2 regions of the Sporosarcina sp. QA0331 genome follow, and region 1 is predicted to be linked to the other one. Evidence: a T-box and tRNA genes for the amino acid it is inferred to sense, from the RefSeq annotation. Region 1 holds a T-box; the other holds one or more tRNA genes.

Region 1 (12,005 bases):
GAGACGCAGTGTCAGCACAAGATTTGATTCATAAAGCGCAAAAGAAAATGCCGACAGCAAAACAATCGGTTGCGGACGGATTGACGACGGTGAACCGTGCATTGACCTTTTTGGATAATGCGGAAGCTAGGCTGAATGAAATTGCTCCTAAGGTGAAAAGTGATTTGCAACGAGCGTCTGCGATTTCAAAGGAAACGAACGAGTTTTTAGGAAAAGTGTATAACGTTAAATTGGATTTTACAGAAATTGAGCGTGTGAAAGAGCAGCTTAACGCTAAAATGACAGAGACAATCCAGAATGTTGGATCGGTGGAAGCGGATCTCCGGTGGTTGCAAGATGTAGCAAGCAACGAAGAACAGCCAAGTGCGGAGCAGCAAGAGCGATTGCAAAAGGCAATCGACAAGACGACGGAATTACAAAACTTACTGGAAGAAGCGCAAACGAATGCTAACTCGCTTAATGGATTAGTTGAAGGTAAGCAACAGCAACTGAAACAAACATTGACAAATTTAGAACGGTTATCGGAGAATGCAACCGTTCGGCTGGATCAATTTCTTGATGAATATAAAAATACAATCGAACCGACCGTCATCGCGGAAACAGTACGTGCCAAAAAAACGCTGCAACAGGCTAAATCGTTACTGACGTCAATACAATCGACTGTCCCTGAGGTGGAGCGAATTCTGGCAAGTACCTCTAAGCATATTACTGAGGGAATCGAGCTGTCGGAAAAAGCATTGAACGAGTACCCTTACATCGCGGATAGAGTGGGAAATCTTGCTGACAAAATTCGTACCATTCAAGGTGAAACGGACATCAATGAAATTATCCAATTGCTTCGGAATGATCCGCAAGCGGAGCGCAGCTTTTTTGAGGAACCGATATTGTTAAATGAAAATAAATTATTCCCTATCGAAAATTACGGAACAGGCATGACGCCATTTTACACCGTGCTTGCCATCTGGGTTGGCTGCCTTCTTCTCATCTCCCTTCTTGCTACGGATGTTGAAAATGTGGATGGGATGAGCAGCAGACATATTTACGCAGGGCGCCTTTTTACATTCCTTGCTATCGGTCTGCTCCAAACTCTTATCGTTATAGTCGGCGATCTGATAATCCTTGGTGTTCATGCAAAGGATCCAGTCTGGTTCATCGTTTTCGGTCTTTTCATCAGTACGGTGTTCATGATATTCGTCTACACGCTCGTCTCTTTATTCGGAGATGTCGGAAAGGCGCTTGCAATCATCATGCTCGTTCTGCAAATTGCCGGTTCCGGCGGCACGTATCCAGTTGCGCTCTTGCCACGTTTCTTTCAATGGATCAATCCCGGTCTCCCTTTCACGTATGCGATCGATTTAATGAGAGAAGCAGTCGGCGGCATTGTTTGGCAACGGGTCATCACGAACGTCACATTTCTGCTCATTACAGGAATCATCTTTTTATTAATAGGCATCTTCCTGAAAAAGATTGTGAACCGGAAAACCCATCAATTATTAAGAAAATCACGGGAATCGGGGCTGTTTCATTGAGGGATGGCGTTCACTGCATGAGTTGATTTTTGATTATTGAAACGAATTAGTCGTTAAGAACGTACCAATAGTGGAAGTGTCGTATTGATAAACACAGGGGGATTGGGAATGAGGAAACTCTTGCTAGGAGGCGTGTGCTTGATCGGCATACTAAGCGGCTGCACGGACCAGACAAATGCAGATCAGACTAACGAAATTAATGAACTGAAAAAGCAAATCGAGCAAATCTCATTAGAAAAAGATGCTCTTGTAAATACGTTAGAGGAGGAAAAAAAGGCGCTCGAGCTAGACTTGAATCAACAAGTAAATAATGATTATTCGATGATTATCGCAAAAGATATTGAAAAGTATCCGCAAACTTTATATAAGACAACCGCATTGGACATGGATGGGGATGGCGAAGAGGAAGTAATTGAATTACATGTGAATGCTGGAAAAACGGAAAATGGGGTCTTTACTTGGGACGATGGACAAACCTGGTTGTTAGTAGTAAAAGACGGCGAGAAAACCTACCCGCTTTTTGATGACTTTGTTCAGCTAGGCTCGATTGATTTCAGTACGGCAAGATTTGATGGGAAACCGGGAATTGTGATGATTATGAGGTCGCATTCTGATAGTAAGGTACAGAAATTCACATACGATAAAAATGAAAATGGATATCAGAAAGAGACTTTTTATAAGAAAGAAAATACAAATGATCAGGATAACGAGCCGGCCTCCTATGCCTTTTTCAACGATGCATATAAATTAATGAACATGGCATTTACAACTAAAATGTTGCCGGTTCTAGAAGCTAGTGAGAATAGCCTTCAGGATAATGAGGAGAGAAGGGCAATCATTGAACCGATCTTAGAAGGTGCTTATAATGCTGAGCGATTGCTGGAGATGGCTGCGGAGTTGAATCGGGAGCTGAATGTTTCTTTAGATGGCACGATTGACATGTTGAACCAACTAATTAACAAGCCGCCGACTGCTGAGCAAATGAATCAATTACAATCAATTCATGATGTATTCAAAGATATCGAAACAGAAGATATAATAATGAAGGAGGAGAATCGGATTCATCCTGAGATTCGAGAGAAGTTTCAAAGACTTGATTTCATTCGTTAAAATAAGGAGAGAACCAAATGTCTACAACAGAAATCAGAAAAAACATCGTTATCTATGCACCTATCGAAACAGTATGGCCGTACGTCTCAACAGCTGATGGGATTGGCGCTTGGTTCATGCCGAATGATATGGAACCGGTCGAAGGAAAGGAATTCACTTTGCAAGCAGGTCCATGGGGAGAATCACTATGTAAAGTAACTGAAGTCCAACCGTCAAATCGTCTGTCATTCGACTGGGGAAAGGATTGGCAAGTTCACTTTGAATTGAAGGGGATCGATGACCAAACTGAATTGACCTTCATTCATGCCGGCTGGGAGGATGGCAAGCAAACGGAGTTCGGCGAATCGCATGATGTCGTTCGACCGCGCATGTCCGGAGGCTGGGATGGACTATTGGCGAAGCTGAAAAAAACGATTGAGTCAAACAACTAAATAATTGCGAGAATTCATACACCCTCCTTCAATATCATGATATATTCAATATATTGGGGGAGGGGATTTCTTTGTCACAACGCTTAGCATTCATAGTTGTCCTATTAGGGGCGGTGCTCTGGGGGACGACCGGCACTGCGCAAACTTTCATGCCGCAAACGGTCCATCCATTGGCGGTCGGTGCCTCAAGACTCGCAGTAGGCGGCTTCACATTACTTGTTATCATGCTTCTTCTTCGCAAAATCGATTTTCGGAACTGGCCATGGAAAGCGACAATTCTTTCAGCATTGGCGATGGCGATCTTCCAATACTGCTTTTTTACATCTATTCGGTTGACCGGAATTGCCATCGGAACAGTTGTAGCAATCGGGAGTGCGCCGATGTTCTCAGGTGTCATTGAATGGCTACTATTGAAAAAGCGCCCGTCAAAAGTATGGTTGACGGCAACATCGCTTGCCATTGTCGGATGTATATTATTATTTTCGAATAAAGAGGGACTCGTCGTCAACCCGGTCGGCATCTCGCTATCTTTAATCGCCGGACTTCTATTTGCCTTTTATACATTATTCAACAAAGAAGTATTGGAGAAAGCGGATGCGATTCCTTCAGTCGCTGTCATTTTCTCAGTGAGCGCCATTATGCTCATGCCATTTCTTTTCATTTTTGAAACGGAAGGGTTGCTCACCGTTCCCGGCATCTCGACAATGATTTATCTCGGCATTGCGGCAACAAGCGTGGCGTATATCTTATTTTCAACAGGTCTACGGCATATCCCTTCGTCATCCGCCGTGACACTTTCTTTGGCCGAACCGTTAACCGCCGCTATTTTAAGCGTAATCGTCGTAGGGGAAAGGCTGGATCTTGTTTCATGGAGCGGAATCGCCCTACTATTAGGCGGAATCCTCGTGTTAACGTTCAGCGGGCGAAAAGAAAAGGCTGCCATTCAATAGGCAGCCTTACATCACATTCTAATTACGCATAAATCGTTCCAACTACGCATAAAACGCCGCAAAAGCGCATAAAACGATAAATTCGCTCATAAATCAATAAAACTACGCATAATTTCCTATAATCGCGCATAAATCGCTAAAATCACGCATAACGGACGGTCACAGCATTACTCCGCCTTCAACTTCACATACAGCCTTGTCGCAAAAAAACCTATAATAATTAACAACGACGCCAGTATGCCGCCTTCCAATCCGAACGCTCCACCTGTCAGCCATGCATTCCCATCTTCCACAGACACATTATAAATCCCATGCGGCGCAGTTCCGCTCACTGCAAATCCGAAAACATTCCCTTGAAAGTAATTCCATGTAATATGATAGCCGATCGGCAGCCATAAGCTCTTCGTCGCGTCGAACATATAGGCGAATAAGATACCGACTAATGCGATGTTGACCAATCCTAATACACTGACATTCGGATTCGTTCCGTGTGCCAAACTGAACACGACCGCAGAGACGACATAGACGAGCCATTTCGGATTTCCGCGCTTCTCCATCGTCGACATAACGTACCCTCTGAAAAACATCTCTTCGAAAAAGCCGACGAGAATGAATAAAACAAGAAAGGAAAATGCATACACGGAAAACTCGGGATTCGTGAATGAATTAAGCATTATCACATTACCGGAAGCCAATAGAATAAAGAAAATGATAGCGATGGACACAGCTCCAAGCAAAAGGCCGAAACCTAAATCTTTCAGCGATCCTCTGAAGCCCAACTCTTTCAACGTTCCTTTATTGACAAAACGCCATAACAATACCGTTGCAAGCATTCCGCCAACTGTCCCGCCACCTTGGGTTAATAGAAAAATCCATGGATGTCTGTCGAATGCAGCCATGATATCCATATCGTAATTTCCGTCTTGAAACGGGAAATCGACGATTGCGAGCAAAACTCCTCCAGGCAGCGCAAAAATCTGCTGTGTGATGAACATCGATGCGAACGCCAAAAAGATCAGCCAGCCCGCGCGCACTTGATTTGAATTGTTTTTGAACAAATAATTCCCTCCATTCTACTCAAATATATGCTAAATAGAATAACTGATTCGATGATCTTTAGGTGAAACGCGTCGAATAGCTCCGATCAAAAGTAAAAATAGAACATCCATGATAAGAACGCCAATTACTGAAATTAACGATAAAGCTACCCATCCATCGCCTGCGACATTCATTGAAAACGATAGGAGTGCCAAGGAGAAAAGGTGAATAGAGACATAAAATTTAAGAGTTGTTTTCGTCCGATTTTGCAGCGATTGATTGCCAACCATTTTAACTACATCTATCAATACGTTGAATAAATAATAGGCAATCACTAGTTTAAGTACTGACAAAAGCGTCCCATAGATAGACCACCCGATAGACAGCGTGGTATCGGTTAGGTTCACAAATACAGAAGGCACGGACACAAGCATGCCAATCAATCCGACAATCATTGCCTTTTTTGCTCTAGGAAAAGCATCTACAAGCCTAGTACATCCGGCGAAGATCAAATAATAACCGATAGGGTCCATGAACAGGTCAATCATGACATGGAGTCGGAAGAAGATGAAAAGGTAACCCCAGAACATATAGCGCAACGCTTTATTCACCCGAATCCCTCCCTGTCTTCTCCTCGATGATTCGATTCACGTCGTCCTGTGTTAAATATGGGAAAAGATTGTAGTGAGCATAGTTTGTGAATGGTTTTCCCTGCTCCGTTGTTCCAGATATACGGATGGCGAATTCGAAAGGGTTCACAAAACTTTTTTCTTTAAAATTGACTCTGAATGTCACAGATTTATCCTTCTCTAATTGAATTGGAAGCTTGAGGGAATCCAGCGGTTGCTCCGTTTGTTTACCGCTGATCGTGAAGCTGAACCTGTCTTCAATCGGTTCATTGAAAGGGAAGTCGATCTTCTCGATTGCCGATGGCTCGGTTGCTCGGAATGTATCCCAACTCGAACCGTCATTACTGCTTCCGCTAGATGGCTGCTCTAACGCCCTAGTGTCTTCATTCCAATAGTACCTCTTTGGATGGATGATCACTTCCCCGATGGACGCGGTTGATGATCTTCCGTCTGAATAAAACACTTCCATTTCGTTGAATGATTGTTCCTCTGTATTATCGCTGAACGACCGTAATTTGACTGTTATGCTTCTTAAATCTTGATGATTATACGTGTCAATTGCATAAGGAGCAGCGGTATCCGTATAGAAAAAGTCACGCTGCGGAAAGCCTTCGACATCACCTAATCTTATATAATTGATATAAGAGTGATCGTTTTTATTCGCTATGTAGTAGAAGGTGACATAGTTATGGTCATGTTCATCCGTCGTCGTTTCTATATAATGATCTAGAAAAATGGGCTCATCCAATTGTTTCGAGTGTGCGTATAATGAATTCGCAATCCAACTGATTGCAATAAGTCCGAGTGCCGCCCAGAAATAACGTTCTTTCACAGTCATCCTCCTTCCAACCTTTTCCTTTGTCCGTTTATTGTCTCAAATCAGATGTGGGAATGCACCTGTTAATTTATTTAAAATTGTGGAGGAGGGAAGTTTACCACCGATTCGCACCCCGTCACCACCGAATCAAGAGTTTATCACCACTCAGCTCGTCTTTATTACCGTTCAACCATTAATTAGGAGCCTTTTTATGCATTAATATGTAGTTTTTTATAGTCGTCCATCTGTTTATGATGTTGAAAGAAGTTTATCATCGACTCGCAGCTGGTTATCACCGGCTTGCTCGTGGTTATCACCGACTCTCTTGAATTTATCGCCGATACACTTACCAATCGCCCTCAGATGCCGGAATGATCCCCTCATCCGAAAAATAAATAAAATGATGGGAACACATAAAAGTTTTGTGAATTTTTGTTATCCTGTTATTTAACTAGAATTTTTCAACTATTAATTTCTTAGAGTCGTCTAATAATTGAAGAGCATTGAAGGGGGGGTGACAATTGGATTATAAAAAAGAGACATTGGATGAAATTATGAAGACATATGGTACAAGCGTGTTTAAACTTTGCTATTCATATGTTAAAAATAATCAGATTTCGGAGGAGATTACACAAGAAGTTTTTCTTACTTGTTACATGAAGTTAGATGATTTTAAAGGTGACTCAACATTGAAGACTTGGTTATATCGAATTGCGATCAACAAGTGCAAAGACTATCTTAAAAGTTGGAGTCATAAATACACGATAGTAACTAGTCACCTTAGTATATTTTCTCGTGACGAAGAAATAAATACGCCTGAACGACTAGTAATGTTAAGCGAAGGTAAAAAGCATCTGATAAACAGCATTATGAACCTACCAATCAAATACAGGGAAATACTTTTTTTATATTACTTTGAGGAACTAAATATTAGGGAAATCTCTACGCTGTTGGTCGTTAATGAGAATACATTAAAGTCAAGAATTGTTAAATCGAGAGAACTGTTAAAAAGTAAATTAGAAAAAGGTGATGTGGATGTTAGAAAAGCAATTGATGGAATTGAAAGAGGATATGAATAACTCCGTTTTTAAGGATTTGGTGTTTAGTCAAGAACATAGGAGTGTTGTTTTAAATAAATTAGATGCAAAAAAGAAGAACCTTTTTAATACGAAACTTATCCTTTCATCCACCTTTTCAGTATTAATCTTTTGTGTATTATTGCTATCGACTATACAAATCAAGGATGGAAATTTAATAGGCCGCGATTCTGGCTCACAGTTTTATCCGCTTGAATTAAATGAACAACTATTGATCGATGCAAAGAATGGTATATTTAGTCCCGTTCCTTCTATAACCTACGGTATGACGTTGGATGAAGTTAAAGGATTATTAGGTGAACCTAACACTGTTAAAACACTTAGTGAAATTGATACCGTATTTACGTATGGAGACATCTATTTGCAATTTACTAAAGATGAATTAAAGTTTACTAGTATTAGTAACATCCCTCACATTACGAAGGAAGACATGATAAAGATTTTTGGAAGACCCGATTATGAAGTTTATAATGAAGAGCGGGGTCATGGTATAGTCAGATTCTCAGTCGGAGATTCTTTATACAAAAAGTGGCACTTTAACTGCTTTGTTGATATTCATGATAAAAACACAATAAGCAGTATACAATTCTCTAAAGATATCATTCTGTTTGGACCGCTAGACCAATAAACAAGCTAAGCTACCATGCACAGACACAATCCAACGAACACAAATTGTGACTGTGCATGGCGGCCATGTTTTACAAAGCTTGTTTTTCCAGCCTTTCTACTTCCACATCAATCTGTCCTGTATCAATCCTTTCAAACAGCGGTTTCACACGAGGCAATACCAATTCTCCAAGTTCGATTTCCTTCCATTCGGGTTTTCGCAGTTTAAGCATCGTTTGCACTTCCTCGCTCGAAAACGGTAGGAAAGGGGAGAGGAGCTGGGCTAAGTTTGCGATGATATATACGCATGTCGCCATTGTCCGTTCACATGCCGCTGCATCCTCATTGACCTGAATCCAAGGCTTCTCATCGTCAAAGTATTTATTAGCTCGTCGGATAAAATCGAATATCGTTTCAATCGCTTCTTTAAAATGTCCAGTCTCGATGCGCTCGCCGACAATTCTGTAAAGATCCACAACGGTCTTTTTAATTTCCCCATTAATCTCCGCATCTGGGACAACGCCGTCATACGATTTCTCGATAAACTTCAACGTCCGGTTCACGAAATTCCCGTAAGCGCCCAAAAGTTCGGAGTTATGGCTATAAATGAACTCGCGCCATGAAAAATCAGCATCTCGATTTTCCGGAGCATTCGCAGTCAAAAAATACCGCACCGAATCGGGGTGATAGCGATCCAAAATATCCGGCACCCAAACTGCCCAATTTTGGCTCGTCGACAATTTGCGCTTCTCCAATGTCAAATATTCATTGGAAATGACATGTGACGGCAATGCGTCCTCTTTGCCAATCCCCATAAGAATGGCTGGCCAAATGATCGTATGGAAGGGGATATTGTCTTTGCCGTGCACATAGTAGGAGACCGTATCTTCATTCCAAAACTCTTCAAAATTGGTGCGGTTCAAAGCGGCCCACTCCTGGCTCGCGGAATAATAGCCCGTCACCGCCTCGATCCACACATACACTTTCTTATCCTCATAGCCTCTGACAGGAATGCCGACGCCGTTCGTCAAATCTCTTGAGGCGGCACGGTCACGAAGGCCTTCCCGTAAATAACGCTGAGATTGGTGAATCGCGTTTTCACGCCATCTTCCTTCCGTTTTGGCATCCGCAACATATTTATCAAGTTCCTCTTGAAAAGCACTTAATTTGAAATAAAAATGCTCCGTTTTCCGTACAGTCGGCTCATTTCCACAAAGCTTGCATGTGCGCTCCGTCAAATCAAGCGGATCCAATATGGAACCGCAATTGTCGCATTGATCACCACGCGCTCTGCTTCCGCAATATGGACAAATCCCCTCGACGAATCGGTCGGGAAGAAAACGCTCGTCAAATTCGCAATATGTCTGTTCCACTTCTTTTTTGAAGATAAAACCGCAATCCAATAACGTTAAAAATACATTCCGGACAACTTGGTGGTGAAATCTTCCGTCCGTCCGCGTGTAAATGTCATACGAGAATCCCAATCTTGAAAAACAGACGATAAATTCCGTATGGTAACGGTCAGCAATTTCCTTTACAGACACTCCATCTGTATTCGCCCGGATCGAAATAGGAGTCCCGTTGCAATCACTTCCCGAGGCGTAAAGAACCTTCTCACCTATCAACCGGTAATACCTCGCTAAAATATCTCCCGGCAACAGCGCCGCGATATGCCCAAGATGCAGCGATCCATTCGCATACGGCCAAGCCCCTCCGATAAAAACACTCATGTAATTTCCTCCTCTGAATAAAATAAAAAACCCCGCCCCTATCGATAAAAACCGATAAGGACGGGGTCTATCACCCGTGGTACCACCTTACTTCGCAAGCAGCTCACGCTGAATGCCTCCAAAAGTACGCGCCAAAAAAGCGTTATACTTTGACGTGGATAACAAGCGCCAACTCTCGTCGCATCCTACTAGTCCGAAGACGTTCAGTGCGCGGCTCAAGGATCATGTTCAAAAGATTTGTCCACTTCATTTCCACCGACAGAAGCTCTCTAGGCGACATCCTCTTTTTACTTTTCCCTCTCATTGCCTTTAGTAAGATGTAGTTGAAATGATTATAGTCGTTTGATTCAGAGAAATCAATAGTGTTTACCAATTCGTAGGCGGACGCTTTTGGTCGTTCTTATCTTCATTAGTTTTGTTGTTTTTATTTTTCACATTGTCATTCTTCCCGATGACGCCCATATCATCAGGGCTAATATCGAATCCGTATCCGAATTCCTCACGATCCAACGTATTGCCTTTTTTGATTTTCTTTTCTTTTGTCATGCTAAATTCACCTCCCGATGAATAAAAGCATGTGTTAGTTGACTGGTGATTATGCGTGTAAGGCTATTCTTATGGAATCGGGCAATGTGTTTATCAATGGTCTGCCTGGAGCACTTGAAGCTGTTCCCGTTTTTGCTCTGCAGCTGCAACCATATTGCGCAAGGAGGCGATGGTTTCTTCATGCTTCCTCGTTTTTAAGCCGCAGTCGGGATTTACCCAAAATTGGTCAGGAGATAGCACTTCAAGCCCTTTATCGATAATGGATGCCATTTCATCGGTCGACGGAACGCGTGGGCTATGTATGTCATACACGCCTAAACCGATTCCTTTGTCGTAATGAAACTCATTGAATGCTTGGACAAGTTCGCCGTGGCTTCTTGATGTTTCAATAGAGATGACGTCGGCATCCAAGGCGCTAATAGAGTTGATGAAATCGTTAAAGTCGCAATAGCACATATGCGTATGGATTTGCGTTGTTTCTTCCGCTGCTGCTGTTGTGATACGGAATGCGTTTACGGCCCAATCCAAATAGTCATTCCATCTTTCTTTCTTCAGCGGTAAGCCTTCGCGCAAGGCTGGTTCGTCAACCTGGATCATATGGATGCCGGCAGATTCCAATGCGGAAACTTCTTTCCGAAGGGCGAGTGCCAGTTGGTTTGCTACTTCCTCCAACGAAATATCATCCCGAACGAAAGACCAATTCAAGATCGTCACAGGACCTGTCAGCATGCCTTTCACTGGTTTGTCAGTGAGGGATTGGGCATAGACTGATTCCTCGACAGTCATCGGTTGATTGAAAGCGACGTCCCCGTAAATGACAGGTGGTTTCACACAACGGGAGCCGTATGATACAACCCAAGCTTTTTCGGTAAATGTGAAGCCATCCAATTTTTCTCCGAAATACTCAACCATGTCCGTCCGTTCGAATTCACCGTGAACGAATACATCAAGGCCAATCTCTTCTTGAATATCTATCCAAGATTGAATGTTCTCTTTTATAAACGCCTCATACTGCTCATTCGTAATTTCCCCTTTGCGCCATTTGGTTCTTGTCCTTCTAATTTCCGGCGTTTGCGGGAAACTGCCAATCGTAGTCGTCGGCAGAAGTGGAAGCGAAAAGGCTGATTGCTGAGCTTCCTTACGTTTATTAAAAGGAAGGTTCCGCTCACTGTCTTTGCTGGAAATTTTGCTGACAGCCGCTTTGACGTCTTCTCGGTTCCTTTCAGGAAGCACTGATAGACGCTCGCAAGCTGCAACGCTGTCTTCAATCTCGCCAAATGCAGTTTCTTCATCTCCATTCAAGTTAGCGGTAATCGTACGGATTTCAAGCAATTTCTCATCCGCAAAAGATAATGCATTTTTAATGGTAGCTTCCAATGCTTGCTCTGAACGTGTCGTAACGGGGACATGCTGCAGGCTGCACGAAGGCTGGATCCACATTCTTTCAGATAGTACGACAGAAGAAAGAGTATGTACCAATTCGATCTTCTCTCGAAGATTGGCTCTCCAAATATTTCGTCCG
Region 2 (18,556 bases), 210 kb from region 1:
GTGAGCCGGTGATTGACCCTCCAGGAAATACACCTTTAATGATAGCGGCGTTCGATAATTCGGGAGATGCCGTCCCTCTTACATTTGAAACGAGATGCATAACATGCGAATACCGCTCAATGACCATGAATTCATCCGTTTCCACTGTTTCCGGCACGCACACTTGCCCGAAATCCTCTAACTCCTGTTCGACAAGCATAATATGCTCGCCTTTCTCCTTCTCATTGGAGAGCAAATCCTTCTCAAACGCTTCATCTTCGATTTTCGTCGCCCCTCTCGGCCTCGTTCCTCCGATCGGGCGCGTGCTCAATTCCGTGCCCCGTTTCTTAAGCAGCAATTCCGGTGAGCCGGAGACGACAGCGAATTCCTTCGCCCCGATTGACGCCATATAAGGCGATGGATTGAAAGATCGCAATGCTTCGTACATCGATAGCGGATCGGCGGAAAGCAGCTTTGATTGCCGGACGGACAGATTGACTTGATTGACATCCCCATCCGCAATATACTGCTGGACATCTCGAACCATTTGTTCGAATTGAGGTCCGGTCACTGACACTTCCACATTTTCAGGTCTTGTATAGTCGATTGTGAGATCGGTTGTCGTTATGACGCGATTGTTCAATCCCACTTCTGCCGCATCCATCCATTCCTTTTCCACTTCCGACGCATCCAACCCGCGCCCAGGCAGCGTCATGAAATAGACAGTTTCCGTAATCTGATCAAGAACTGCCCAACGATCAAACAAATAGAAGAAGACATCCGGCGTATCGAGATCATCCACAGTCATTTCTGGGATCGGCTCATACGTCCGTGCATAATCATAACTGATGAAGCCGATAGCACCTCCTTGGAAATCCGGCAACTCCGGTACATTGTCCATCTTCATCGATTCGATGAATGTAGATGCTAGTTCAAGAGGATCGCCTTCCCGTACTTCTTTCGTCCCATCACGCCATTCGAGCTCCAATGATTGAGACTGGTTGCTCGTTAGCGTAACTAGCGGGTCGACACCCGCAATGCATAGCTTGCCCGTGCGTCCGCTTTCCAGCAAAACATGCTGTTCTACCGTTTTCGCAAGTTCTTTATAGGCATAAAAAAATTGCTCCTTCGTCATTTTGGCCATCTTGTAATCAGGATGCAATCTATCCATTTCGTTTTTCCCCCAACTTCTCATAATATAGCTATCTTAACGTTTATAGTGTTGTTTAGGCTAGCTTTAGAACCCAAAAAAGAGAGCCCCCATGAGCTCTCTCCTTCATCAATCCTTCTCTTATTCTTCTTCAAAATGATAAAGCGGGGTGCTTAAGTATCTTTCGCCGTTCGACGGAAGGATGGCGACGACTTTTTTTCCTTTTCCAAGCTTTTCTGCAACTTGGAGAGCCGCGAAGATCGCCGCTCCGGAAGACACGCCGCCTAAGATGCCCTCTTCACGTGCTGCTCTTCTTGCCGTATCATACGCTTCATCGTTCGTCACTTGGATAATCTCATCGTAAATGTCCGTGTCGAGCACTTTCGGGACGAAGCCCGCACCGATTCCTTGGATTTTATGCGGTCCTGGTTTTCCACCTGAAAGGACTGCCGAATCGGTAGGTTCCACAGCGATGATTTTCACTTCTGGGAAGCGCTCTTTCAACACGCTGCCCGCCCCGGTAATCGTGCCTCCCGTGCCAATGCCCGAAATGAATGCATCTATACGATCGAGCGCATCTGCAATTTCCGGTCCTGTCGTCAGACGGTGCACTTCCGGATTTGCTTCGTTATTGAATTGCTGTGGCATGAACCAGCCGTTCTTCTCGGCAAGCTCTTCCGCTTTGCCGATTGCCCCTTTCATCCCTTCCGCTCCTGGTGTAAGGACGAGGTCAGCACCGTATGCACGCAATAGATTCCGGCGTTCCATACTCATCGTATCCGGCATGACCAGTACTGCCTTATACCCTTTTGCTGCTGCAATCATCGCGAGACCGATGCCTGTATTTCCACTCGTTGGCTCAATAATTGTACTGCCTTCCTTCAATTCCCCCGACCTTTCAGCAGCTTCAACCATCGCAAGTGCAATCCTGTCTTTGACGCTTGATCCCGGATTGAAGTATTCCAGTTTCAAATAAATTTCCGCACTGTCCGGATTCGCTAGACGATTCAACTTGACGAGCGGTGTTTTTCCAACTAGGTCCGCAATCGTGTTTCCGACTTTACTCATTCCTACCCACTCCTAATCCCTACTTATTTGATATGTTTTATTGTATTAATAGTACACCTGGATTGTGAGCACTGTCAATCTTTTATAGCCCCTTTATCCTTTCCCTCTTTCCATGTGTATAATCTAAAAAAGCTGTTCAGAACCACTCTTTCATAATGGGTTCCAAACAGCTATTTATTTTCCGTAAAACCATTTCGCATCGAATTCTTTCCAGAACGCCTCCGGATTGACCGATTGCGGAAGCTGCTCGATGGCCAACTCGCGTTTAATATGATCTTTCACTTCATTATAGGAGAACGCCCTGCCTTCAACTACTTCATTCACAAGGATAATAGCATATGTACCGTTTTGAAGTTCGATAGCATCTCCAATCTTGCCTTCTTTCAATTTTGATGCAGCTTTGTAGATTGCAGGATCGATAGTCTCGGTCTCTGCGTTAATATAGCCTATGTCACCGCCTAAACTGGCAGAAGCCAGGTCGGTCGACAGCTCTTTGGCCAAGGCATCGAAGCTTGATCCTTTCGATAACTCATCGAGTGCCTGCTCCGCTTCCTCCTTTGTCGGAACGATAATGACGGAAGTTCGATAGGCAGTCAATATATTATAGAGAGACTCGTTTTTCTCATAAAATGATTTTACTGATGCATCATCGATGACCACATCATTCGACAATACTTTCTCTAAAATAAGGTTTGCACGGATTTTTTGCCGAGTTTGCTCGACATCCATACCTGAATGCGATCGGCCGTCCACCGAAGTGATCAGCGCGAGTTCAAGTTCAATCTCCTCGTCGGTCACTTTGATGCCGTATTTCTTTGCCGCCGTTTCCATCACCTTATTATTGACTAGGTCAAGAAGAACTTCTCGTCCAACTTCCTTTTCCATAGCAGTCATCCATTCGGCTCTCGTAATCGCTTCGCCCGCTACCGAAGCAACCTCTTCATCGGGTTGCTTCGATTTGTCGGGGATGAGCCATCCAATTAACCAAAGGACATTACTAGCAAGAAGGATGCCGATCAAAATAAGAAGCGGCTTCGTTTTCAATCTTCTTTTTTGAGAGCCCGTCTCCTGGACGTTACGACTTTGACCGTATTTCATCGATAAATCCTTCAAGTTCTTCTTTCGTAAACAAATACTTCTCCAAACAGAAGTGGCACTGCGCTTCCGCTTGTCCGTCCTCATCGATCATGTCTCGGATTTCCTGCTCGCCCAGCCCCTTGATCGCATTGCCGAAACGTTCTTTCGAGCAATTGCAGCGGAACGCAACGTCCATCTTATCAAGGATTTCAACATTCTCTTTCCCTAATACTTCTCCAAGTACTTCTTCCGGTGTCATACCACGGTCAATCATTCTGGAAATCGGTTCAACATTTGCCAGCTTTTCTTCAAGTCTGCTTATCGTCTCTTCCGTTGCCCCCGGCATCACTTGGATGATGAAACCGCCTGCAGCTTTGACCGTATTGTCCGGATTGACGAGGACACCTAACGCCACTGCAGAAGGGACCTGTTCCGAAACGACGAAGTATTGGGTGAAGTCTTCCGCTATTTCACCGGAAACAATCGGAACTTGCCCAGTGAAAAAGTCCCGTAACCCAAGGTCTTTCACAACCGACAGCATCCCTTCCGTACCGACCGCGCGTCTGACGTCAAGTTTCCCGTTTTCATTCAAATCAAAATGGGTTTGCGGATTCGTAATATATCCTTTTACGTCACCATTTGCATCAGCATCGATGACAATCGGTCCGGACGGTCCGTTCCCCTCGACTTTAATCGTCAGTTTTTCCTCGCCTTTCAGCATCGCACCCATCATAAGGCCCGCTGTCATCGTCCGGCCCAAAGCAGCTGTAGCTGTCGGCCATACATGATGCTTCTTCTGCGCCTCACCTACTGCGTTTGTCGAATTCACCGCATACGCACGAATAGTCCCTTCAAAAGCTAATGCTTTTATCAAATAATCACTCATCTATTTTCTACTCCCTTCAAACATTTCTTTCGTAGATCAAATGAAGTCCTTTCAACGTAAGGAAATTATCTACGATGTCAATTACTTTTGTTTCACTGGCAATTAATTCGGCAAGTCCGCCTGTCGCAATTACAGTCGGCTCCACCTTACTTTGTGCTTTCATCCTTCCGACAATACCTTCGACAAGACCAACATATCCGAAAACAATTCCTGCCTGCATCGCGGAAACAGTGTTTTTGCCGATAATATCATCCGGCCGCGTCAATTCAACACGCGGCAATTTGGATGCCCGATCAAACAAGGCCTCCATGGAGATGCCGATGCCAGGCGCAATCGAACCTCCCATATACTCTCCCTTTTCATTCACATAACAGAATGTCGTCGCAGTTCCAAAATCGACGATAATCAGCGGAGAACCATAATCGTGAATAGCTGCAACCGCATTAACGATACGGTCCGCGCCAACTTCGCGCGGATTTTCATATTTTATATTCAATCCTGTTTTGACGCCAGGACCAACGATGAGCGGACGCAAATTGAAATAATTTCTGCACATCTGCTCCAGCGGAAACATAACCGGCGGAACGACAGAGGAAATGATAATGCCATTTATATCTTCAAAACTGAGGCCGACATGGGTAAACAGCGCTTTCACGGACATGGCGTATTCATCTTCCGTTCTTTGCCTGTACGTTTCCATGCGCCAATGATGTTTCAACTCACCTTTGTCATAGACGCCAAGAACGATATTCGTATTACCTGTATCCAATACTAAGATCATATTCTTTTCCTCGCTAACATTCGTCATTTTCCAAAACATCATAACATAACAGGCATAAATAAAAACAGTCGACTGCCTTAAAAAGCAGTCGACTGGAATGTTATCTTTCAGGATTGCGCTGTAACGTTAATCCCTTCTATGTTCATCGATCGATGGAAGAGATTGCTCTCCACCATTCTCCTTCGGCAAATCTCCGATGGATGGATCTGCAGGCGCACCTGTCGAATCCGAATGCACGGTGTCTTTTTCATTATCAGCGACCGCGTCATCCGATTTCTTTTGTGAACCATTTCCGTTTTGATCATATGAACGCTCCGGCAATGTACCGTGGTCTTTCAAATGATTGATCTGCTCGGCATCCAATGTTTCCACATCAAGAAGCGTCGTAGCAATCAAGTCGAGCAAGTTGCGATTCTCTGTCAGAATCTTTTTAGTGCGATCATATTGTTCCTTAATGATACGCTGCATTTCTTGATCAATTTCATATGCAATTGAATCAGAGTAGTTTTGTTCGGAATTAAAGTCTCTGCCCAGGAAGACGTTTCCGCCTTGCGCCTGGCCAAATTGCATCGGTCCGAGCTTATCGCTCATACCGTATTCCGTCACCATGGAACGTGCAATACCTGTAGCGCGTTGGAAGTCGTTATGCGCTCCAGTGGAAACTTCCCCGAGTACAACCTCTTCCGCTACACGGCCTCCAAGGAGTCCAGCAATTTTGTCGAGAAGTTCAGGCTTCGTCATGAAGTATCGGTCCTCTTTCGGCAACATAACCGCGTATCCACCGGCCTGGCCGCGAGGGACAATCGTCACCTTATGGACGATTTCTGCGTCATCCAACATGAGTCCGACAACGACGTGACCCGCTTCGTGGAATGCAACGATGTTCTTTTCCTTTTCAGAAATGACACGACTCGTTTTAGCTGGTCCCGCAATAACGCGGTCAGTCGCTTCATCGATATCTGCCATGTCGATTTTCGCTTTTCCACGTCTAGCTGCCACTAATGCAGCTTCGTTCAATAAGTTCTCCAAGTCAGCACCCGAGAATCCCGGAGTACGTTGCGCAAGAGCTTTCATATTGACTGATTCGTCAAGCGGCTTGTTACGCGCATGTACTTTCAGCACTGCTTCACGGCCTTTGACATCCGGACGACCGACTGTAATCTGACGGTCGAAACGTCCTGGGCGAAGAAGCGCTGGGTCAAGGATATCCGGGCGGTTCGTTGCAGCAACGATGATGATTCCTTCGTTACCATCGAATCCATCCATTTCGACTAAGAGTTGGTTCAATGTTTGTTCACGCTCATCATGTCCGCCTCCGAGACCAGCGCCCCGTTGACGTCCAACTGCGTCGATTTCATCGATAAAAATAATACACGGCGCATTCTTTTTCGCGTTCTCAAACAAGTCGCGGACACGGGATGCACCGACCCCGACAAACATTTCAACGAAATCCGAACCGGAGATCGAGAAGAACGGAACACCGGCTTCACCGGCAACCGCACGTGCCAAAAGCGTCTTACCTGTACCAGGAGGTCCAACCAAAAGGATCCCTTTCGGAATACGTGCTCCAAGTTCAGCAAATTTACGGGAATCTTTCAAGAAATCCACAACTTCTTCAAGCTCGGCTTTCTCTTCATCCGCTCCTGCAACGTCTGTGAATCTGACTTTTTTGCGGTCATCAGAATGGAGCTTCGCCTTACTTTTTCCGAAATTCATCACTCGGCCGCCACCGCCGCCTTGTGCTTGATTCAAGAGGAAGAAGAATAGGATGATGATGATGATGAAAGGAACTAATCCTGTGAAGAAGGCTACCCATGCACTTGTTTCTGGTGCAGGTAGAATTTGGATTTCAGGGTTATTCGTTTTACCGGTAGCTTCGATATTTTGAATCACTTCCATAACAGAAGTATCGTTCATCAAAACATTCGTCGTGAATTTCTCTCCCTCTTCATAGCCCTTCAACGTACCTTCAACGGTCAGAACGTTACGAACCGGCTGAAGCGACATGGATTCAACATCGCCTTTTTTCAATGCTTCATAAAATTGATCATACCGAATCTCTTTCGTTTTCGGGTTTGGATTATTTAGTGAACTGAAAATCCCCATAATTGCAAGGAAGATCAATCCGTATAGTAGAAAGTATCGAAGTATACGATTCATCCCAAGCCTCCTCATTTCTTTCAACAGAAAACTATTGTAAATCTTATCATATAACAGATTCAACCTACAAAGGAAAAGCCTTTCTTTCATGCTCAGAAAACGGAATTATCTTTCAACCGTGTAGGTTTAGGGCTTCACAATCGTAGATGATAGTATGCCAACTTCGATCGGAATATGGAAAAAGCTTTCCATCGCCCCTTGTAAAGGTTTGTTGAAAAGCTTTCAGAAAGAGTAGATTTCCTTTTTCAATACACCGATATAAGGCAAGTTCCTATATTTTTCTGCGTAATCAAGCCCATACCCGACAACAAATGCATCTGGCACAAGGAATCCGACATAGTCTGCTTTTAAATCCACTTTTCGACCCGTTGGTTTGTCAAGCAACGTTACGATTTTAATGGATTTTGCTTTCCGGTATTTGAAAAGATCAACTAAATAATTCAATGTCTTACCGCTATCGATAATGTCTTCAATGATCAATACGTCGCGGCCTTCAACGCTTGTATTCAAGTCCTTGACAATTTTCACTTCTCCAGATGATACTGTCGCATTTCCATAGCTTGATACATCCATGAAATCTAATTCGATATACGCATCGATTCGTTTGATCAAGTCGCTCATGAAAGGCAATGCCCCTTTTAGGACACCGATCGCAAGCGGGAATTTATCTTGGTAATCAGCTGTCAGGACAGCACCAAGCTCCGCAATTTTCTCCTGGATCTGTTCTTCTGTGATGAGCACTTCTTCAATATCGTTTTGCAACATCGAGTTCCCTCTCTTTTCCGTTAAAATTTTACTTTACTTTCATTTTGAATATGTACTTTTCCCGTTCTGTTTTCCGATTCTTGAACTGGATGCCATATCGTACGCCAGGAATGGCGCAAATTTCATCGTGTGCAGTTGTGACAATCGGCAGTTTTCGCCGTTTTTCGGCGCCGATTTTTTCGTCAATGAACAATCTGGACAAACGCTTCGGTTGTGTCATACCCGGAAGCAATATGCGATCCCCGTCTTTTCTGCCCCTCACATAAAGCGGCAACTCGGATTCAGGAAAATCGAAATACATCGATTCGGCAGCTTCCACGTCACAGGCGTCCACATCGTTCCAATACAACAGCACATCTCCCCAACTTATCCATTCACCTTTTTGCAGCATTTGAATCGAATTTCCCGAAGCTTCCACATTTTTCACAATCGAAACCGTACCGTATTCTCTTACAAATCGGTATCCTTTTGGAAGGTCAATCGTCATGTTTCCGGCACTTGTGGAAAGATGGTGATGCAATTGATTCAAAAGTGCCGTGTTATATTCTACCTGCGTGGTTTCCCCATGGTAAAGATAATTCAATAGTAGTGGAATGAAGCGCTTTTGTAAAGCAGTGTGCATGGATTTGAACAGATCGGAGGGAAAGGTCGGAAGTCCATCTTTGGTGAACGTCACAATGGATGCAAAACGCTCTTTCGCCAAGCTGTTCAACAGCATTTCATCCTCCTGCAAGCTTGTTGTCATTTTAACGACATTCAGTGCTGCAGAAGGATTTTCAGACAAAATGGCCGGCGCTACACGATGGCGAAGCCGGTTCCGTAAATAGGCGTCACTTTCATTGCTTGGGTCTTCCCTAAATTGCTCTCCATGTTGCTCTACATACATTCGAAGCTCTTCCTTCATTGCAGGAAGAAACGGTCTAATAACGTTCCCTCCATCGACTCTTCGGCTCACCTGGATGCCGAGAGGGGCGCTTCCCTTGGACAATTGCATTAGCACTGTCTCCAACTGGTCCTCGGCATGATGGGCGGTTGCCAGTACATCATAGCACTCCGCCATCATCACATTTTTAAAAAATTCATATCTTCCAGCCCTGCAGACGTCCTGCACATTTCCGCCTTCCTCATTCAAGATGGAGGGTACAGGCACATTCCCTCCGAAAAAAGGAATCCCAAGCTTATCACAAATTCCCTTCACAAACTTGCCGTCATCTGCTGACTCTTTCCCGCGAAGCATATGATCGACATGGACAGCAGCCACTTCAATCCCCAATTTTTCGCGGAATAAAGCCATGAAAAGCAATAGTGCAACAGAATCTACTCCTCCCGAGCAAGCAATAAGAACTCTTCGGCCAGGTGACAGCAAACTCTCTTTATGAATGAAATCAATGATTTTCCTTTCAAACGCCTGCATATTCCGACCCTCCATGATGTTGAACTTTTGTCTCCCCCTATTCTACCCCATAACTTTTTCCCGGGAAATAAATCGATTTGTAGGCTTTATTGTCGTCCACTTCGGTAAAACATGTTCTACTTTCATTGCCAATACTGTTCTGTCATCCGCTACAACGCCAAATCTCCTCTCCATTTCAGACATAATGCGGTCTGCTAGCGGCTCACAAGCCAGATGCTCATACTTTTCCAATATTCCATAGATCGCATCTTCCTGCTTTTCCATCGAAACCGATCCATTGAACACGCCATCCGTCAGCATGACGATAATATCGCCTGATTTTAACTCTTCATTTGTCGCTTCCACGGAAAATGACGGAAGGAATCCGACAGGTACCGATTTACTGTCAAGCCGGAGGAAATCTTGGCCACGCTTAATATACGTACTCATCGACCCCGCTTTCCAAGACCATAGCCGTCCATCCTGTAAGTCGATCAACGCCAAATCCAACGTCGCATACATATCATCAAGCCCATTCAACGACATCATATAATGCAATGTGTGCATCGCCGTTTCCGGATCCATTTTCCGGTCCAAGCATTCTCGCATGAGGCGGATCACTTTCCGGCTTTCCCGATATGCGTTCATATCATGCCCCATGCCGTCCGACAGTAGAACAGCGGTGAGACCATCGTGGATTGGGAACACTTCATAAGCATCTCCAGCATGGAATGTCCCTCCGCCAGCAGTCGCCATAACTCCATATTCCAAAGAAAAACGGACAGCTGAGCAAAGCACGATTTGAATATGCGGGAAAGGATCTTGCAGCACGACAGTCTTCTCCACTTTAAACGGTTCACGATAGACTTCCTCTAAAAGCGGCAAGATGAGACGTTCTGCCACTGTTGTATCTGTTTCGAAATCCGAACGCCTTTCGGGGATTGAAATGACAATTCGATAAGCTCCCTTCTCTTCGGATAAAATATCAATCTGATAATATTCGATTTCCTGTGACTGCAAATGCTTCCCCAATTCCTCCTCTGCAAGATGGTTAACTGACAAATCGCCCTTAATATCATTCATGATTTTCTCTAAATGATTGCTCATATCCCTCAATTGCAACGCTAACATTTTCCGCCCATGCTGAAGCTGCCCCATTAGAAGATGGTTGGAAGCCGATTCCTCCAGTTCGGTGATCAAACCCGCAGAGCGGACGCATTTATATTTAATCCTCTCTTCGACGCGGTGGCGTGCCGCTTTCTTAGTCGCGGAATAGGTCCCTTCCCACTCATAAAGCAGACGAGCCATCCCTTCCTCATTTCCCTCCCAGCATTTCGAATATCTAAAACAGGACTGACAGATCGACGGGATGTTCTGTGCAGCATGTCCGTCATCCGAAGAGAAACGATCATTAACAAGATTGGACATAAATTCGGCAAACTGCTGAAAATCGGATAATTGCTCATCTAGACGATCGGTCAGCCATTGTTGCCGCTTCACTGAAATATCCTGCTGACCGCTAGGTGTAATCATTCGACTAAGCGGCTCCACTTTTTTTGTCGGAATGAAGAAAAATAAAAGTGTAGCTAATCCAATCGTAAAGAAATGGGAATTATCAAGCGGCAATGTAAAATCATATAACAGGAAGAAAACGGATACTGCAAAGCCGCCTGTTGCAATGCCCAATTTCCCGAGCCGGCGTAAAGCACCCGCAAAAAAACCGGTCATTCCATACACAGCCATCATGCCGGTAAATGATAATTCCGCAATTCCAGCAATCGCCGCAATCATCATTGCAATCGATGTGGAAAAAGGAAGACCGCCGGCAAGTGCCGCGAGCAAAATGGTTAGATGCAAAAGTAACCCTGAAATCGATATGGGGCCGACCATAAGATTGCCCATTCCCGTCGTCGCCATAATCCCTACAATGCATACCGCCCCAAGGCGTTCCGGCGACCACTGGCCGAAAAAGATGCGCTCCCGGTGAGGGAAAGCGACGAACAGGAAAAACGTCATGAACAGCGCCAACACTGCTTCGAAGCCAATCGTCAACTGCACGTCGACCGGCGTATGTCCACTATTCATAACAAACTGCCAAAGAAACTGAATTACAATAATCGTCCCTGCAACTGTTAATGGAATGGACTTCCGCATAAAAGGATGCTTGCTCACTACATTGAACAACAGCAATTGCATAAGATGGATCACTGCTTGTCCCACCCCTAGGAAAGCCCCTCCTGCAATTCCCCCGATAAATACATAAATGAGATGATTCCTAAAGCGGATCTGCGCTAACGCCCAAATTGGCAAGAAAAAAGGAACTGCGGCGTCAAACAGAACAGCTTGCGACAAGAAAAATGTACTCAGTAAAAAGAACACTGCCATCAATACATACATCTTCCGCTTTCCCACCGTATCGAACACCTGACGAATCTGCTGGCCCACCGGTCTTTCAAGATTGCCTATCATCTTCATCTCCACATTCCCCCTATGTCTACTTGTCCCTGAGTATACATAGGCCAAGCCAAAGAATTTGTCTGTTCCTGGCAAGCGGCACAAAAAAACTTTCGACTCGTTCCGAAGTCTTTTTCTATTTTCCAACGAAAGGTTGACAGACACCGTCGACCCATGTATTATGATTATTGTCGTTCAGAAACAATTGAACAACATGGCGGCGTAGCTCAGCTGGCTAGAGCGTACGGTTCATACCCGTAAGGTCGTGGGTTCGACCCCCTCCGCCGCTATAATGAAATGCGTAGGCGGCCTGCTTAGATGCGACAGGCATAAGAAAATCCGGCGTGTGGCGCTTTTTGCCACTTAGCCGGGTTTTCTTATGACCCCGAGCATCTGACCGCCGGAGCTAGACAATAACTCAAAAAAGCGTCCAGTCTCATGACTGGACGCTTTTTTTATAGTAGAAGCGCATAAATCACTGGATTTACGCATAAAACGAAAAAACTACGCATAACTTCATCCAAAAACGCATAAACTCCTGCAATCACTCATAAATCCTCGCAGACGCGCATAAACTCTACCAATCACGCATAACTCAATAACGTACTTCCAAACTTATCGAATCGACTCGATTTGTTCCTTATGATGCGAATCATGCCAAACAAAATCCGAGAAATATTCCTTTAATGTCAGAACGTGTTCCCCGATGTTGAACGGCTTCGTCCATTCCACTTCATCCAAACCTTCAAGCCATTCTACAATTTGTTGACGATGCTGTTTCGCCAATGCGATCACTTCGTCAAAGGAGTATTCTTTTGAAAGTTTTGCAGCCCTGTCATTAAATGGCCCCCACTCCACATTCTCAAGCTTCTCTGATTCTTTCATTCGCTGAAGCCGATTCTCCAAAGTGAACCTGTCCCATTCCGCCATATGCATAAGAATCTCTTTCGGCGACCATTTCCCTTCCTGATAAGGCGTATTCGCCTGTTGTTCAGTCAATGAGTGCAATGAATCCGCCCATTCCAAATACTTTCGTAGATTGCTCATAATTTCGTTCATTCCAATTCAGCCCCCTTTTTCATTATGCATTATTCGGCAGCTGTAGATTGAAATCCTTGTGAAATTTGTAGAAGTTTTTATGCGTGAATAAATTCAGTTATGAGCCTTTCAATGGAGTTATGCGCGTTTACCAACATTTATGCGCAACTGGAGCAACTTATGCGCATTTTACGAGATTTATGCGTTTATAAATCAATTTATGCGTACTTTATCGCACTATTGCATTCCGTCCACAAAAAAACGATCTGGCATCTTAAATAGATGCCAGATCGCTTATAACAGATTCACATTTCCACTAATTGAAACAGCCAGCAAGTTACCCTCTTCTTGCGCCACGGCCACCGCGTTTAGATTCTGTTGCTCTTTTCAAAGTTGAAAGGCGTTCTTCACTGTCTTTCATGAATTTCGCCATCTTTTGCTCAAAATTCTCTGGACGGTCATTATGGCTAGGACGGCCACCGCTGTGACGAGGACGTTGAGGGCGTTGAGGACGTTCAGCTTCCGGTTTCGCTTTTCTAATCGATAACCCGATTTTTCCGTCAGTGCCGACATTCATCACTTTCACTTCAACCATATCGCCTACTTTTAGGTGGTCATTGATATCCTTAACATAATTGTCCGCTACTTCACTAATATGGACCAGACCAGTTGAACCGTTCGGCAGTTCGACGAACGCACCGAAGTTTGTGATCCCTGTAACTTTCCCCTGTAACTTGCTGCCTACTTCAATTGACATAAAAAAAATGCTCCTCCTTAAGATTTAAACGGCCCTTTTCAGAAGCCTTTTTACCATATGGCGAGTCCTGCAAGTGCAAGATCCTTACTTTCATTATAGCCAACAAAAAAAGAGTGTCAATAAGACTACTCTTTTCCGTCATCTTTTTCGCCTTTTTTCTTCTTGTTTTCAGGAACTGTAAAGATGATTTCATTTTTATCTGATAAGAAATATTCTTTCCGTGCAAGCTTGGCAATATAGTCATCATCGTCTAATTTCACAAGCTGTTTTTTCAGAAGATCTTGTTCTTCCTTCACTTCTTCCAACTTGGCGAGCGTTTCAACTTTTTGCTGTTCCTTTTCCTGCAGCGTCTGCTGTTGCTGAATATACATATTCGTCAATCCGCCGAGCACTACGATGGCGATCAATGCATAGAGGAACATTTTTCGTTGGAGCCGCTTTTTCTGCTTGTTTCTCCAAATTTCTTTTTTACGCAACGAGCGGATATATTCAGTTTCAATCGATGCAACGGTCGTGGATGATTTCCTTTTCCTTTGCTCCATGTCCTGCACTCCCTCTCATCACTTTACGAAATCCGATAAGTCTAGTAATTATACATCATTTCTCATCGGATTTAAAGAGAGATTCAGAGACTTTATTATAAAGATAGATAAATGGAGAAAGGAGAGTTCGCACAATTTTGACAAGCAGCTTGAACACTTGGCTAATAATTTTTGCCACGAAACTGATGATGAACCATATCGGTTTAATGATCAACATATTCAGGATTCTTCCAAGAAACCTGAAAGGCCGATGGAAAACCGATGCGTAGAGAAGCAAGCCGCAAATTTGTGCGACCGGATCGTACATCCTCCAAGCCCCATCCCGGACAATGAAAAGAACGTAGAACGATGCGCATCCGATCAGAATCCATCCGATTACTTCCAAAGGGACCGAGTACTTCCGGATGATCGATCTCTTGCCGGTCGCATCTACGCCCGTTCCGATCAAGTCCATGAAAACCCCGGCCCCGATGCCTGTCCCAATCATTGCAAGAAGACTAAGAAACTGGACGGAGAGGCTCATCCAAATAATTTATGGAGGAAACCACGCGAACTTGCATCTTCTTCGTCATATTGCATCGTGCTAATCGTGCCTTCTAAAGTAAGAAGCCCTTTATCTACATCCAAATGGACGATACGCAGCTCCTCCCCACGAATTACTAGTACTCCTTGTGATGTCCGGACGATGAACTCCTCTTGGTCGAACCGGTCGATCGTTTTTACAGATGTAAGATCCATTCTTTTTCGGTTCCTCATCGTGACGACATGATCGCCCGATGGGATTGCGTATGTTGGGTTATCCGTCTGGATTTGCATACTATTCCTCCCTTTGCTTGTACGTTCACTGCCATCTTATGCGGGCGCATAAAAAAACATGACAGGAAAAATTCCTGTCATGCTCTCAATCTTCATCATCAATAAACTCAGGTTCCACCTTGTCCAGCTTCTCTTCTTTCAAGATCGTAAACATCGAAGCCGCATCTTCTTTCTTCGTCGATTCCTTCAGCATCTCGACCTTTGCCGTAACAATTTTTTGGCCAAATCGGATAGCAAGTTCATCGCCCGGTTTTACGACCGACGAGGCTTTCGACACTTTGCCGTTAATCGTAATCCGACCTTGGTCGGCCACTTGTTTCGCCAATGTCCGCCGTTTGATCAGACGTGATACTTTTAAAAATTTATCTAATCTCATTTCTTTTCCCTCCCTTTCGCTTCCTGCCAGAACGAGTCCAATTCGTCGAGTGTATAAGCGGAGAATTCACCTCTCCCATCTATTACACTTTGCTCGACGAACGAAAAGCGCCGTTTGAATTTCTCGTTTGCATGCGCCATCGCTTCCTCTGGTGACAGTTTCAAGAACCTCGACAAGTTGACTAATGTAAATAGGACGTCGCCTAGCTCATCTGTCTGGCTCTGCTTCGTTCCATTCGCCACTTCATCTTTGAATTCCTGCCATTCTTCCTCGAATTTATCGAAAGCGCCTGTTATGTCCGGCCAATCGAACCCGACTTTTGCCGCTTCCTTTTGGTAATTAAACGAAGTAAGCAACGACGAGCTATGACGCGCTTGTCCATCTAAGAGCGACTCGACTTGCGGCTTCTCAGTTTTTTTGATTTCCTGCCAATTTTTCAAAACCTCATCCGAATTTTCTACGTCCCGATCACCGAACACATGCGGATGGCGGCGGATCATCTTATCTCCGACTGCTTGCAAGACGTCTTCCATTGCAAAATAACCGTCGTCCTCGCCGATTTGCGCATGCAAGAATACTTGCAGCAGCACATCTCCCAATTCCTCGATGATGCCTTCATCGTCCTCCTGGTCGATCGCTTCGAGCAACTCATGCGCTTCCTCGATCAAATACCGTTTCAGCGATTCATGAGTTTGCTCGCGGTCCCACGGGCAGCCGTCAGGGGCACGCAATGCAGCGATAATTTCCCGGAATGTCGACCATTCCTTCAGTCGCTCTTCACGCTCCATAACCGGAGGCACGTAAACGGTCGTCAAATTATCGATTTCCGTCTCACGGTCTAACTCGAATAATGGTACAGTCCGAAGCATTTCCAATGAAGAGCCTGCCGCTGTCACAATCGTCACCGGATGGTCGTACGCATACTTCTCCATAAGCGAAAGCTTTACTTCAGAAGCGATAAACGAATCATACACTTGGCCGATCAATACGTGCTGCGTCATCATCACATCATCACGTTTCATATCCGTGCCATCTAGCAGCTGGAACCCCTCGATCGGATCGATCCTAAGCGCTGCAAAAATCGGATCAAGGAAGCTGTTGCCGCCCGCGATTTCAAGCCGTACAATCCCTTCCCGCTCTTTTTCAATCAATAATTGCACCGTACGTTCCGCCACAAGCGGATGCCCTGGCACGACATACGTGACTGCCTTCTCTTTTGCCATCAAGACTACTTTCTCAACAATTTCCTCATACACTAGCTCAAATGAATCGTTTTCAATATAAATATCATCAAAGCTCTCAATTGCCAAGCCTTCCGCCCTTAATTCCACAATAGCTGGATGCTGATCCGTCCTCGCAACGACGAACTCCGCTTCCTTGAGCTTTCGGTACGTACCTAGAGATAGCTGGTCAAGATCTCCGGCACCAAGGCCGATAATCGTAATTGTATTCATCCATTCACCTTCTATTTTTAGTAAGACGTAATTGTACTCGGGCCAACCTTTTTCCGAACGGCAGCAAATACCATTCCTTCTCCGCCATTATACGTGATTTCATGACGACGACTAGGAAAACGCCCGCCCCTAATGCGACAGCTGTTAATGCAGTTAAGGTCGCTCCAATTCGTGACGATACGTTGTCGAATAAAATTTGGTCCGCAGCAAGCATCCATGGGAAAATGACTGCCGCCATCGCTACCGTCGCAAGGAAGACCCAACCGTAAAAACGGGAAGGAGCTAGCCTAATCGACCACACCGATTTGAAATAAAGCAACAGTCCAAACGCAATCGCCGCAAAACCAACATTGCCCGCAATCGCAGCGCCTGTTACATCTAAAACCGGCACTAGTAATTGATTCGAAATTATTTTGACGGCGAGGCCGCCGAGAAGCAGCAACGTCGGGATTTTCACTTTGCCGGCCCCTTGCAATATTGCGGTTAACGGCAAGATGAGCGACAGCCAAAAGATCTGAAATGCAAATATGATCAATGCGGCAGAGCCATCCCGCGTCTCAAACAGCATTTCATTCACATACGGCAACACGAACGCAAGACCGATCGCAGCCGCCCATCCAAATAAAACAGCCGTCCGGAACGTGAGCTGAATGAACGGTTCTGCGCCGCGCCCTTCCTTTTTTGCCGCATGATGCGCAATGAGTGGGACGATTGCAAGAGCCAATGTGGAAGCAATCAAAATTCCCATTTGGACGAGCGGCTGCCCACGGTCATACACACCTTTCAGTTCCATGGCAACATCAGACGTGAACCCTTCCGCAAGTAGAATATTGTAAACGGTAAACGAATCCGCCAGCTGGAATAAAAGTAGGATTAGTGAGCTCGCACTGACGCTTACACTGACGAACGTTAATTCCTTCACGACCCGCCATGTATCGACTTTCAAAAGCGGTCCTTTAAAGGCGTTCCTGTAATAGAGCGCAAGAATCACGACTCCTGCCGTCTCACCAACGACCGCACCCCACATCGCCACTTCACCGGCTGTGTAAAGGGAAGCGCCTGCCCTTACAGCGAGCCATGTGCCTATAAGGATGACCGCCACACGGAATAATTGCTCACCGACATTCGAAACGGCAACAGGCGTCATCTGCCCTTCCGATTGGAATGAACCTTTCAATACCGCAAGCATTGGCATCACAAGCACGATATAAGCGCCTGCACGCAGGAGTGAAACAAGTTCCGGATCTCCCATGGAATGTGCGAAAAACGGAGCAAACGTCATGAGAATGATAAAAAACGATACAGACAATCCGGCCAAATAGAGAAAGGCAACCCGCTTGATCGCTTTCGCCTCGCCATCGCTTGTGCTGCCCGCGAGCAGCTTCGAAACAGCCACTGCAAAGCCGTACGATGTCCATACGATGAAAATGCCGATGAACGGATACACTTGCTGGTAAATGAAAAACCCTTTATCTCCGACAAGGTTTTGGAACGGAATCCGGTATACGGCCGCCAGCAATTTGACGATGATGGCCGATATCGTCAAAATCGACGCACCTTTCATGAATGTTTTCATATTCCAATCCGTCTTGGACATAACTGCGCCTCTTTCGATGTTTACTTTGTTTCTAGTATAGCATTTTCGACAAAATCCGTTCCGCAGAATTGCAAGGCGATTGGACAAGGGCTCATTCTTTCACGATCAAGGTCCATTTATCCCCGGCAAGGCTCCATTCTTCCTCGAAGAATTCTCCATCCAAAAAACAGCCACACGCTCCGATGTAAATGAGCGTGTAGCTGTGTCATTTCATTTTCCTTAATAAATACAATAAATACGGCGTTCCAATCAATGCGACGACG

Evidence for each region. The T-box of region 1 lies ahead of metG (methionine--tRNA ligase). A T-box ahead of a tRNA ligase gene usually reads a tRNA of that ligase, here a tRNA-Met.
Region 2: it has a tRNA-Met gene. The T-box ahead of metG (methionine--tRNA ligase) is inferred to sense a tRNA for this amino acid. The anticodon was not compared.

Annotation. Positions count from the first base shown of each region.
Region 1 covers NZ_CM147850.1:165,841-177,845, forward strand. Annotated here, with positions in the region: gene AC0L13_RS00895 (YhgE/Pip domain-containing protein) at 1-1,529, shown strand, start outside; gene AC0L13_RS00900 (hypothetical protein) at 1,638-2,639, shown strand; gene AC0L13_RS00905 (SRPBCC family protein) at 2,657-3,070, shown strand; gene AC0L13_RS00910 (DMT family transporter) at 3,142-4,020, shown strand; gene AC0L13_RS00915 (lysostaphin resistance A-like protein) at 4,188-5,078, opposite strand; gene AC0L13_RS00920 (hypothetical protein) at 5,109-5,669, opposite strand; gene AC0L13_RS00925 (hypothetical protein) at 5,662-6,519, opposite strand; gene AC0L13_RS00930 (sigma-70 family RNA polymerase sigma factor) at 7,026-7,583, shown strand; gene AC0L13_RS00935 (hypothetical protein) at 7,540-8,229, shown strand; gene metG (methionine--tRNA ligase) at 8,300-9,937, opposite strand; T-box leader at 9,991-10,250, opposite strand; gene AC0L13_RS00945 (hypothetical protein) at 10,304-10,483, opposite strand; gene metE (5-methyltetrahydropteroyltriglutamate--homocysteine S-methyltransferase) at 10,577-12,005, opposite strand, start outside.
Region 2 covers NZ_CM147850.1:4,102,297-4,120,852, reverse strand. Annotated here, with positions in the region: gene AC0L13_RS20920 (anthranilate synthase component I family protein) at 1-1,150, opposite strand, end outside; gene cysK (cysteine synthase A) at 1,271-2,197, opposite strand; gene AC0L13_RS20910 (peptidyl-prolyl cis-trans isomerase) at 2,372-3,295, opposite strand; gene hslO (Hsp33 family molecular chaperone HslO) at 3,273-4,160, opposite strand; gene AC0L13_RS20900 (type III pantothenate kinase) at 4,177-4,941, opposite strand; gene ftsH (ATP-dependent zinc metalloprotease FtsH) at 5,068-7,101, opposite strand; gene hpt (hypoxanthine phosphoribosyltransferase) at 7,324-7,866, opposite strand; gene tilS (tRNA lysidine(34) synthetase TilS) at 7,895-9,280, opposite strand; gene AC0L13_RS20880 (SpoIIE family protein phosphatase) at 9,323-11,734, opposite strand; tRNA gene AC0L13_RS20875 (tRNA-Met) at 11,930-12,003, shown strand; gene AC0L13_RS20870 (DinB family protein) at 12,329-12,772, opposite strand; gene AC0L13_RS20865 (S1 domain-containing RNA-binding protein) at 13,089-13,508, opposite strand; gene AC0L13_RS20860 (FtsB family cell division protein) at 13,634-14,050, opposite strand; gene yabQ (spore cortex biosynthesis protein YabQ) at 14,106-14,573, opposite strand; gene yabP (sporulation protein YabP) at 14,570-14,866, opposite strand; gene AC0L13_RS20845 (RNA-binding S4 domain-containing protein) at 14,952-15,242, opposite strand; gene yabN (bifunctional methyltransferase/pyrophosphohydrolase YabN) at 15,239-16,696, opposite strand; gene AC0L13_RS20835 (putative polysaccharide biosynthesis protein) at 16,701-18,293, opposite strand; gene AC0L13_RS20830 (iron ABC transporter permease) at 18,499-18,556, opposite strand, start outside.